One region of the Rhodovulum sulfidophilum DSM 1374 genome, then DNA from elsewhere that is predicted to be linked to it. Evidence: riboswitches for the same ligand, from Rfam matches in the RefSeq annotation. Region 1 holds a riboswitch; the other holds the start of a gene.
The links. A riboswitch is a leader RNA that binds a small molecule or an ion and turns the genes downstream of it on or off. The one in region 1 is predicted to bind thiamine pyrophosphate.

Region 2: linked by a shared signal. The riboswitch ahead of thiB (thiamine ABC transporter substrate binding subunit) and the one ahead of A6W98_RS11115 (NUDIX hydrolase) in region 1 are both predicted to bind thiamine pyrophosphate.

Annotation. Positions count from the first base shown of each region.
Region 1 covers NZ_CP015418.1:2,348,063-2,352,949, reverse strand. The annotation lists gene A6W98_RS11125 (DMT family transporter) at 1-98, opposite strand, end outside; gene A6W98_RS11120 (LysR family transcriptional regulator) at 168-1,061, shown strand; TPP riboswitch at 1,365-1,499, shown strand; gene A6W98_RS11115 (NUDIX hydrolase) at 1,533-1,982, shown strand; gene thiD (bifunctional hydroxymethylpyrimidine kinase/phosphomethylpyrimidine kinase) at 1,979-2,794, shown strand; gene A6W98_RS11105 (PhzF family phenazine biosynthesis protein) at 3,022-3,834, opposite strand; gene uvrB (excinuclease ABC subunit UvrB) at 3,875-4,887, opposite strand, start outside.
Region 2 covers NZ_CP015418.1:872,388-877,274, forward strand. The annotation lists gene A6W98_RS04305 (ABC transporter permease family protein) at 1-1,413, opposite strand, end outside; gene thiB (thiamine ABC transporter substrate binding subunit) at 1,389-2,387, opposite strand; TPP riboswitch at 2,428-2,530, opposite strand; gene aroC (chorismate synthase) at 2,674-3,774, shown strand; gene A6W98_RS04320 (hypothetical protein) at 3,840-4,430, opposite strand; gene A6W98_RS04325 (zinc ribbon domain-containing protein YjdM) at 4,670-4,887, opposite strand, start outside.

The DNA of each region.
Region 1 (4,887 bases):
AGCATGAGGACCGCAGCAGAGATCGCCCCGATCCCGGGAAACAGCCCCGGCGCTTGCCTTGAAGGCGCTTGCCTTGAAGATGACCGCAAACATATCATTGGCGCATGAAATCATCGCGCCAATCCTCAGAAAAATGAGAAATCATCCGGAATACATGATTTATACGCATGCAAACCGATGACCTCCCGCTGCACCGGCTGAGACCGTTCGAGGCCGCCGCCCGGCTCGAAAGCTTCACCCGTGCCGCCGAGGAACTGGGGCTGACCCAAACCGCCGTCAGCCGCCAGATCGGACAGCTCGAGGCGGAGCTGGGCCTGCGCCTGTTCGAACGCCGGAACCGCGCGGTATTCCTGACCGAAGAGGGCCGGCGGCTGGCACAGGTCGTGGGCGATGCGCTTGCCGCGATCCGCGCCGAGATCGCGGCCATACGCGGCAGCCGCGACCCCGATGCCATCGTGCTCCGCTGCCAGCTTTGCGAGGCCTTCTACTGGCTGATGCCGCGCCTGTCGCGCTTTCACGCGCGTCATCCGGAAATCCAGCTTCAGCTTGTCAGCGCGCTGGCCCCGCTGACCGAGGCGACCTCCCCCTTCGATGTCGCGCTGCAGACCACCGGCCGCGCCTCGGGCTCGGCCCGGCTGCTTTTCACCGCCGCAGACGCGATCTTTCCGGTCTGCGCGCCCTCCCTGCTCGGCGATCTGCGGACCCCGCTTGCCCCCGAGGCCCTCCTCGAGCGGCCCCTGCTGTCCCATCGCGTGACGCCACAGGACTGGTTCGACTGGCCGGACTGGTTCGCGGCGGCCGGGCTGGCAGGCAGGCCAAAACCGCGGATCGTCTGTTTCGACAGCTATCCGCTGGTTCTTCAGGCCGCGGTCGCCGGACAGGGCATCGCGCTTGGCTGGAACAGGACGGTCAGCGGGCTGATCGACGACGGCAAGCTGACACCGGCCTGTGGCTTCACGGTCGAGAGGCCGAACGAGATTTCCGTCTTTCGCGGGACCAGGCGGTCGAATTACGCCGCCGTGGACCGCCTGATCGCATGGCTGCGAAGCGAATTGAACTGAGGCCCGAAAACGGCCCGGAGACCGGCTCATCGGCCGCCGGGCTTCCGGCAGGACAGGTCGATGCGACCGCAACACCGGCAGACCACACATTAAAGTAAAACTTTAATAATGACTTCTATAATATTGTCATTTAATAACTTTATTTAGAATTAACTCCAGAAAGACCATCGACGAACCGGACCTGTTGCAGGGGCAGAGACCGCGCGCCCTGCGGCTTGCGGAACTGACGCCTGAAGAGACGGCCGGTGACATGGCGCGGGCCGCAACAGACGCGTTGAACTCGCCGCTTATCCTGATAGGCTCGGCCTCACCTAGGGGTGCCCCGGCATGGGGCTGAGAGTCTGCAGGCACGGCCGTCACGATGGCCCGGCGCAGCGCAGTGACCCTTCGAACCTGATCCGGATCATGCCGGCGAAGGGACAGGACCGAGACGCTTTCTTGCCCTTGCCGGCCGCAGCATATGAGGCGGCCTTGCCCTCCCACAGCATCCCCGAACGTCCCATCCCCGCGGCCATCGCGGTGGTCATCCGCGCGAGACAGGTCCTTCTGGTCCGCCGCGCCAACCCACCCGATGCCGGGCTCTGGGGCTTTCCCGGCGGCAAGATCGACCGCGGCGAGACATTGACCGAGGCCGCCCTGAGAGAGCTGACCGAAGAGACCGGCATTTCCGCCGAACCGCTCCGCGTCTTCACCGCGGTGGATGCCTTCGATCACGAGGCCTCGGGCGCGCTGCGCCGCCATTTCATCCTGATCGCCATATTGTGCCGCTGGACGGCCGGCACCCCCGTCGCCGGCGACGATGCGCTCGAGGCGCGCTGGGTCGACCTCGACACGCTTGCCGATACCGGGCTTGCCCTCAGCCTCGATGTGGCCGAGGTCGCGGCGCAGGCCGCCATGCTGATGCAGGAGATGCAATCATGATCGCCAATATCCTCACAATCGCCGGCACCGACCCTTCCGGCGGCGCCGGCATCCAGGCAGATATCAAGACTTTCTCGGCACTTGGCGCCTATTCCTGTTCTGCCATCACCGCCGTCGTCGCGCAGAACACCCAGGGCGTCAGATCCTTCGTCGCCCTCGAACCCGGCTTCGTGGCCGAGCAGATCGACGCCGTGCTCGACGATGTCCGGATCGACGCGGTCAAGATCGGCATGATTGCGAATGCCGCGATCGCAGAGGCCGTCGCGGACCGGCTGCGTCACCACGCGGTCAAGAACATCGTGCTCGACCCGGTCATGGTCGCCAAGAGCGGTCACGCGCTGCTGGCGCCCGAGGCGGTCGCGGCGGTGCGCGAACGGCTCCTGCCGCTGGCCAGGATCATGACCCCGAACCTGCCCGAGGCGGCGGTGCTGCTCGGGCGCGGCGACGACTGGACGGCCGAGGCGATGCAGGCCGCCCTGCCCGAGCTGCTGGCCCTGGGGCCGGAATGGGTCCTGCTGAAGGGCGGCCATCTCGCGGACAGTGCCGAGAGCACCGACCTGCTGGCAGGCCCCGGCGGCGTCACCCCCTTCGCGGCCCCGCGCCTTGTCACGAAGAACGACCATGGCACCGGCTGCACGCTGTCCTCGGCGATTGCCGCGCTCTTGCCCGGGCGTGACATGGTCGAGGCCGTGGGCGCGGCCAAGACATATCTTCACGACGCGCTGACGGCGAGCGAGGCGCTCGATGTCGGCCATGGTCACGGGCCGGTGCATCACTTCCACGCGCTCTGGTCCGATCACCCCAGCATGTGAGACAGGCTCAAGGCGTTGTGCTGGTTCAGGACAAACCCCGGCGGCAAGGCCCGGCGTTTCGGCCATGACCGTGCGGATCCGCCCCGGACCGGCCGCGCCCGCAGGGCCGGTGGAGCGCGCGGCCATTATGGACGTCGGCGCCCGCGATCTGCGCCTCTTCGGGCGGCCGGAACGCGGCCGCCTCTGAATACGAAGGGCTGGGCGGCAGGCGGCCCGCCCTGCCCCGGTCACGCGCGAAACCGCTCTGCGCCGGGAAGGGATATCTCGGCCTTCATGAAGGTGACGGCAGCCCCCGCGACCATCACCCGGGTCCCGGTCAGTTCGCAGTCCAGCCATCCGCCACGTGCCGAGGCCTGATAGGCCGTCAGCCGGGACCGCCCCAGCCGCGCCGCCCAATAGGGCGTGAGGGTGGCGTGAATGGACCCGGTGACCGGATCTTCGGGAATACCGGCACCGGGCACGAAATAGCGCGACACGAAATCGGCACGGCCTCCCGGCCCTTCGCGCCCCGTGATCACCAGACCGACCGGCCCGAGCCGGGCAATCGCAGCCAGATCGGGAACGAAATCGCGGACCCTGTCCGCCCCATCGAGCTCGACGAAAACATTCTCGAAATTCCGGAACGCCGCGATCACCCCGCCCGGGAACTGTGCCGCGACCTCTGCGGGCAAGGCGTCCAGCGGCTCCGGATCGAGCCGGGGCAGATCGAGCCGATAACCGGATGGCCCTTGGGTCACATGCAAAACGCCGACCCGGGTATGAAAGCTCAGCGGCGCCGCCTGCCCCTCATGGGCGATCAGCACATGCGCGGTCGCCAGCGTGGCATGGCCGCAGAAATCGACCTCCTGCGTCGGCGTAAACCATCTCAGCTCCCAGCCGCCTTCGGCGCGGGCTACCGCAAAGGCGGTCTCGGCCAGATTGTTCTCGCGCGCAATCGCCTGCATCAGCGCCTCGTCCAGCCAGTCCGGCAAGAGCAGCACCGCCGCCGGATTTCCGGACAGGACCTCCTCGGCGAAAGCGTCGACCTGGTACATGATCATCCGGAGACCTCCGCAGCCAGTCGCCTCAGGATACCGGGCCTCACGAATGCCGGCGACGCGTTCCGCCCCGCTGGCCCGCGCGCCCCGCGCTCGAACGGCCCTTGGACCGGGCCGAGGCCTCGACCGCCTCTTCGACCGCCGATTGCCGTGCCAGCGGGTCGTCGGCGATGGCCAGATCGACCGCCTCCAGCCGCTTGATCTCGTCGCGCAGCCGGGCGGCTTCCTCGAATTCGAGGTTCTCGGCGGCCTTGCGCATGCTGGTCCTGAGCCCGTCGAGATGCGCCTCGAGATTGCCGCCATGCATCGGCTTCTCGACCGTCGCGGTGACGCGGGACATGTCGGTATCGCCCTGATAGAGCCCGGCCAGGATGTCATCGACATTCTTCTTCACCGTCTCGGGCGTGATGCCATGCGCCTCGTTATAGGCGATCTGTTTCTCGCGCCGCCGCTCGGTCTCGCGCAGAGCCCGCTCCATCGATCCGGTGATGCGGTCGGCATACATGATGACCCGGCCCTCGGCATTCCGCGCCGCCCGGCCGATGGTCTGGATCAGCGAGGTTTCCGAGCGCAGGAAGCCTTCCTTGTCGGCATCGAGGATCGCGACCAGCCCGCATTCGGGAATATCCAGCCCCTCGCGCAGAAGGTTGATGCCGACCAGCACATCGAAGGCCCCCAGCCGCAGGTCGCGCAGGATCTCGATGCGTTCGATGGTGTCGATGTCGGAATGCATGTAGCGCACCCGGATGCCCTGTTCGTGCAGGTATTCGGTCAGATCCTCGGCCATGCGCTTGGTCAGCGTGGTGCAGAGCGTGCGGAACCCGTTGGCGGCCATCTTGCGGACCTCGTCGAGCAGGTCGTCGACCTGCATCTCGACGGGCCGGATCTCGACCTGCGGATCCAGAAGCCCGGTCGGCCGGATCACCTGTTCGGTGAAGACGCCGCCGGTCTGTTCCATCTCCCAGGCGCTGGGCGTGGCCGAGACGAAGACCGATTGCGGTCGCATCGCGTCCCATTCCTCGAACTTGAGCGGGCGGTTGTCCATGCAGGAGGGCA
Region 2 (4,887 bases), 1.5 Mb from region 1:
CAGCGCGATCACGCCCAGATCGCCCATCGAGAGCGCGGCGGAAAGCCCGAGCGTGAAGCCTATGGGCCGGCGCAGGCGCGGCAGCAGCATCAGCCTGAGCCGCGCCCGCCCGGTCATGCCGAGACTGTCGGCGAGGCGGCCATGGCTGCGTTCGGCCTCGGCCACGGTCGGCACCAGGGCGCGCAGTGCGAAGGGCAGGCTCATCGCGGCATTGACGGTCGCGGTGACCGGCAGCGCCAGAAGCCGCGGATCGGCCAGCGGGAAGAGCAGGATGAAAAGCCCGGTCCCCATCACCAGCGGCGAGGCGGCAATGGTGAGCGTGCCCGCCGCCTGTATCGTCCGGCCGGCCAGGCCGCCGAGCCGGTCGATGGCGATGGCCATCGGCAGCGCCAGCGCCAGTGTCAGCGCCGCGGATCCGAGTGCCACGGCAATGGAGCGGAGCGCCGCGGCATAGACCGAGGCGGGCAGACCGGCGAGGCCCGGCAGGCCGCGCAGGGCCACCATGGCAAGCGGCAGGATCAGGAACAGCGCTGCCAGCCCGAGACAGGCCATGTCCTGCAGCCGCAACCCGCGCCCGTCCGGCCCGATCTGCGCCACGGGGCGGTCGAGCCCCGGGCCGAAGGCGCCCGGCACCGCGATGGCAAAGGCCGCCAGCGCGGCCGTGATCGAGACCCCGACCTGGATCAGCGCCAGCCAGGCGGCGCGGCCCAGGTCGAATTCGAAGCGGAAGGCCTGGTAGATCGCCAGCTCGATCGTGGTCGCGCGGGGTCCGCCGCCCAGCGTCAGGGCGACCGCGAAGCTGGTCAGGCAGATCAGGAAGACGACGAGGAAGGCGCCGGGCAGCACCTCGCGCAGCATCGGGCGCTCGAGATGGCGAAAGCGTTCGGCCGGGCCGAAGCCGAGGGCGGCGGCCAGCCGGAATCGCTCGGCCGGGATTGCCAGCCAGCCCTGCAGCACCAGCCTTGTGGCAAGCGGCAGGTTGAAGAAGACATGGGCCAGCACCACGCCGAAGGGGCCGTAGATGTCGACCGGGCCCAGTCCGAGCGGCGCGAGCGCGTGGGACAGAAGGCCGCTTCGGCCGAAGACGGCCAGAAGGCCCATCACCGCGACGATGACCGGCAGGATGAAGGGCGCGCCCAGAAGGGTGATCAGCACGCCCCGCCCCCGGAAGCGGCGCCGGGCCAGCGCCCGGGCCACCGGCACTGCCAGCAGGGTGCTGAGCGCGGCCGAGGCCAGCGCCTGGAGAAGCGTGAAGCGTATCGCGGCCAGATCGGCGGCGCCAAGCCCGGCGCCGCCCGGCTCGGCGCGCCAGGCCACGGCCGCGATGGTGCCGAGCGCCAGCGTCAGCGCCAGTGCCGCGGCGCCGATCCCGAGCCCGGTTGCGATGCCTAGCGGCTGAGCGCGTCGCGCCATTCGGCGAGGGCCTCGTCTCGGACCCGGGCGGCCTCGTCTGCGGGGAAGAGCAGCGCGGTATCGGGCTGGATCAGGGTCTCGAAGCCCGCCGGCAGCCCGGCTTCGGGCGTGACCGCGGGATACATCCAGTTGGTGGTGGGGATCGCCGCCTGGAACGGCTCGGTCAGCATGAAGTCGAGGAATTGCCGGGCCAGCTCGGGCTGGTCGGAGGAGGCCAGGAGGCCCGCCACCTCGATCTGCAGGTAATGGCCCTCGTCGAAGCGGGCGGCGGCCTTGGTATCGTCATCTTCGGCGATCAGGTGATAGGCGGGCGAGGTGGTATAGGACAGTGCCATGTCGGCCTCGCCGTCGATGAACAGGCCGTAGGATTCGGTCCAGCCCTTGGTGACGGTCAGGATATGCGGTGCAAGCCCTTCCCAGATCTCGGGGGCGCGCTCGCCATAGGCGGCCCTGACCCAGAGCAGCAGCCCCAGTCCCGGGGTCGAGCTGCGCGGGTCCTGGATCACGATCTTCAGATCCTCGGGCGCGGCGATCAGCGCCTCGAAGCTTTCGGGCGGTTCCGGCAGCCGGGTCTTGTCGTAGACGAAGGCGAAATAGCTCCAGTCATAGGGCAGGAACAGCGGGTCGTTCCAGGCGACCGGCAGATCGAGCCGGTCGGGGTCCTGGTCATGCGGCGCGAACAGCCCGGTCTCGGCGGCGGCGGCGGTGAGGTTGGTGTCGAGGCCCAGCACCAGGTCGGCCCGGGTCCGTTCGCCTTCGAGCCGGAGCCGGGCCAGGAGCGCCGCGCCATCGCCCGCCGCCACGAAATTCAGGTCGCAGCCGCATGTCTTCTCGAAGGCGGCCTCGACGATCGGGCCGGGGCCCCATTCGGCCACGAAACTCTCATAGGTGTAGACCGTCAGCACCGGCCGGTCGGCCGCCGATGCGGGCAGGGCGGTTGCGGCCAGTGCCGCTGCAAGGAACGGGATACGCATGGTCCTCCTCCAAAGATGGGGGCGGACGGGCAAGGGTGGAAATCTGTCCAGGGGCCTTCCCTCCGCCGGTTCTAACCGGGTCAGGTTCAACGGGTTCGCGGGTTGCGCATCTCAGCCCCTTTGGGGCACCCCGAGGTGGCCGCCACGCTAGCGCCCCGCCCCGGGCTGCGCAAGCCAAACCCCCCGGGGCCGCCTGTCAGGCCGGCTGCCATGAACGGCCGGGGGCCAAAGCTCTTGAGAGGCCGACCTCCGGCGGTTATGCCCATGGGCCAAAGGAGATCGCCCCATGAGCCTGAACACCTTCGGCCATCTGTTCCGCGTCACCACCTGGGGCGAAAGCCACGGGCCCGCGCTTGGCGCCACGGTCGACGGCTGTCCGCCCGGCATCGCGATCGATGCGGCGATGCTGCAGCACTGGCTCGACCGGCGGCGGCCCGGCCAGAACCGCTTTACCACCCAGCGCCGCGAGCCCGATGCGGTCGAGATCCTGTCGGGCGTGTTCGAGGGGCAAAGCACCGGCACGCCGATCCAGCTGATGATCCGCAACACCGATCAGCGCTCGAAGGATTACGGCGAGATCGCTCGGACCTTCCGGCCCGGCCATGCCGACATCACCTACTGGCAGAAATACGGCATCCGCGATTATCGGGGCGGTGGCCGGTCCTCGGCGCGCGAGACCGCGGCCAGGGTCGCGGCGGGCGGCGTGGCGCGGGCCGCGCTGGCGGCACTGGCGCCGGATCTGAGGATTTCCGGCTACATGGTGCAGATCGGCCCCCATGCCATCGACCGCGCCCGGTTCGATGCCGACGAGATCGAGCGCAACCCGTTCTGGGCGCCCGACAGGCTGGCGGCGGCGGAATGGGAAGGCCATATCGACGCGCTGCGCAAGGCCGGCAATTCGGTCGGCGCGGTGGTCGAGGTGGTGGCTTCGGGCGTGCCCGCGGGTCTCGGCGCGCCGGTCTACGGCAAGCTCGACACCGATCTGGCGGCCGCGATGATGAGCATCAATGCCGTGAAGGGCGTCGAGATCGGCGATGGCATGGCGGTGGCGGCGCTGAGCGGGGTCGAGAATGCCGACGAGATCACCATGGGCCCCGACGGTCCTGTCTATGCCTCGAACCATGCCGGCGGCATTCTGGGCGGCATCTCGACGGGTCAGGACGTGGTGGTCCGCTTCGCGGTCAAGCCGACATCCTCGATCCTGACGCCGCGGCGGACCATCACCAGAACGGGCGAAGAGACCGAGATCGTCACCAAGGGTCGCCATGACCCCTGCGTCGGCATTCGCGCGGTGCCGGTGGGCGAGGCGATGATGGCCTGCGTCCTGCTCGATCATCTGCTGCTGCATCGCGGCCAGATCGGCGAAAGCCGGGGCCGGATCGGCTAGCAGGGTCGCGGCATCCGGCTGTGCGACGGGCGGATCGTGGATCCGCCCTGTTCCCGCATCTTCGCCTAGCCGCGGCCGCGCCAGAAGAATTCGCGCCCGAAGGAATACAGCACGCCCGAGCTGAACAGCACGCAGAGCACGCCGACGATTTCGAGCACGCCGCCGATCCAGGACAGCAGGGGCCATTCGGGCAGGATGCGGCCGACCACCACCATCACGAGGCCGGCCAGGCCGAGCAGGGCGAAATCGCGGGCCATCGCGGCAGGGCTTTTCCAGCCAAGCGCGTCCAGCATCGAGAGTTTCGAGTCGCCTTCCGCCGCCTCGTCAGAGGGGTCGGGCTCGCGCAGCGCGGGAAGCTGGACCGGCTTGTCCGTGATTTCGGTCCCTGTAGAGGCTGCGGCCGCCATGGCGGGCTGCGGGGCAGGGGCGGGCTGTCCGGCGGGACGGGCGCGGCGCGGCAGGGCGGAAAGCCAGCGCTCCATCTTCTCGGGATGGCGCATATAGAGGATGCAGGCCGTCGCGACCGCTACCAGAACCAGCGCCAGGAGGCTGAACCAGGGGCCGATCAGGACCCCGAACAGCCCAAGAAGATAAAGCACCAGCAACAGGAGCGCGATACGGCCTCCCTGGCCGATAAGCTTCCGTAGAGACGGCATGGGGCACCTCACTGGCTGATTGCTGCAGTTTCAGACCGCATATGGGAGGATTCAATGGGAAATGTCAGTGGCAGTTTGCCGCGCAGCGATGATGTCGGCGATGAAATCGGGGACTTGCGGCGGGCGATGTTCCGTGCCCCGGCCGCCTGTCGGGGGCTGTGCGCGGCTCCGGGGCAACGGATATCCGGTCCGGCAGCGGCGGCAGGGGTGGCCCGCTCCGGTCCCGGACGGAGGCGGCGCTAGTCCTGCACCTTCTTCACGAATTGCGACTTCAGGCCCATCTTGCCGAATCCCGGGATGGTGCAGTCGATATCGTGGTCGCCCGCGACCAGACGGATGCCGCGGACCTTGGTGCCGACCTTGAGCGGCGCCGAGGCGCCCTTGACCTTGAGGCTCTTGATCACGGTCACGGTGTCGCCGTCCTGAAGCAGGTTGCCGACGCTGTCGCGGATGCCGG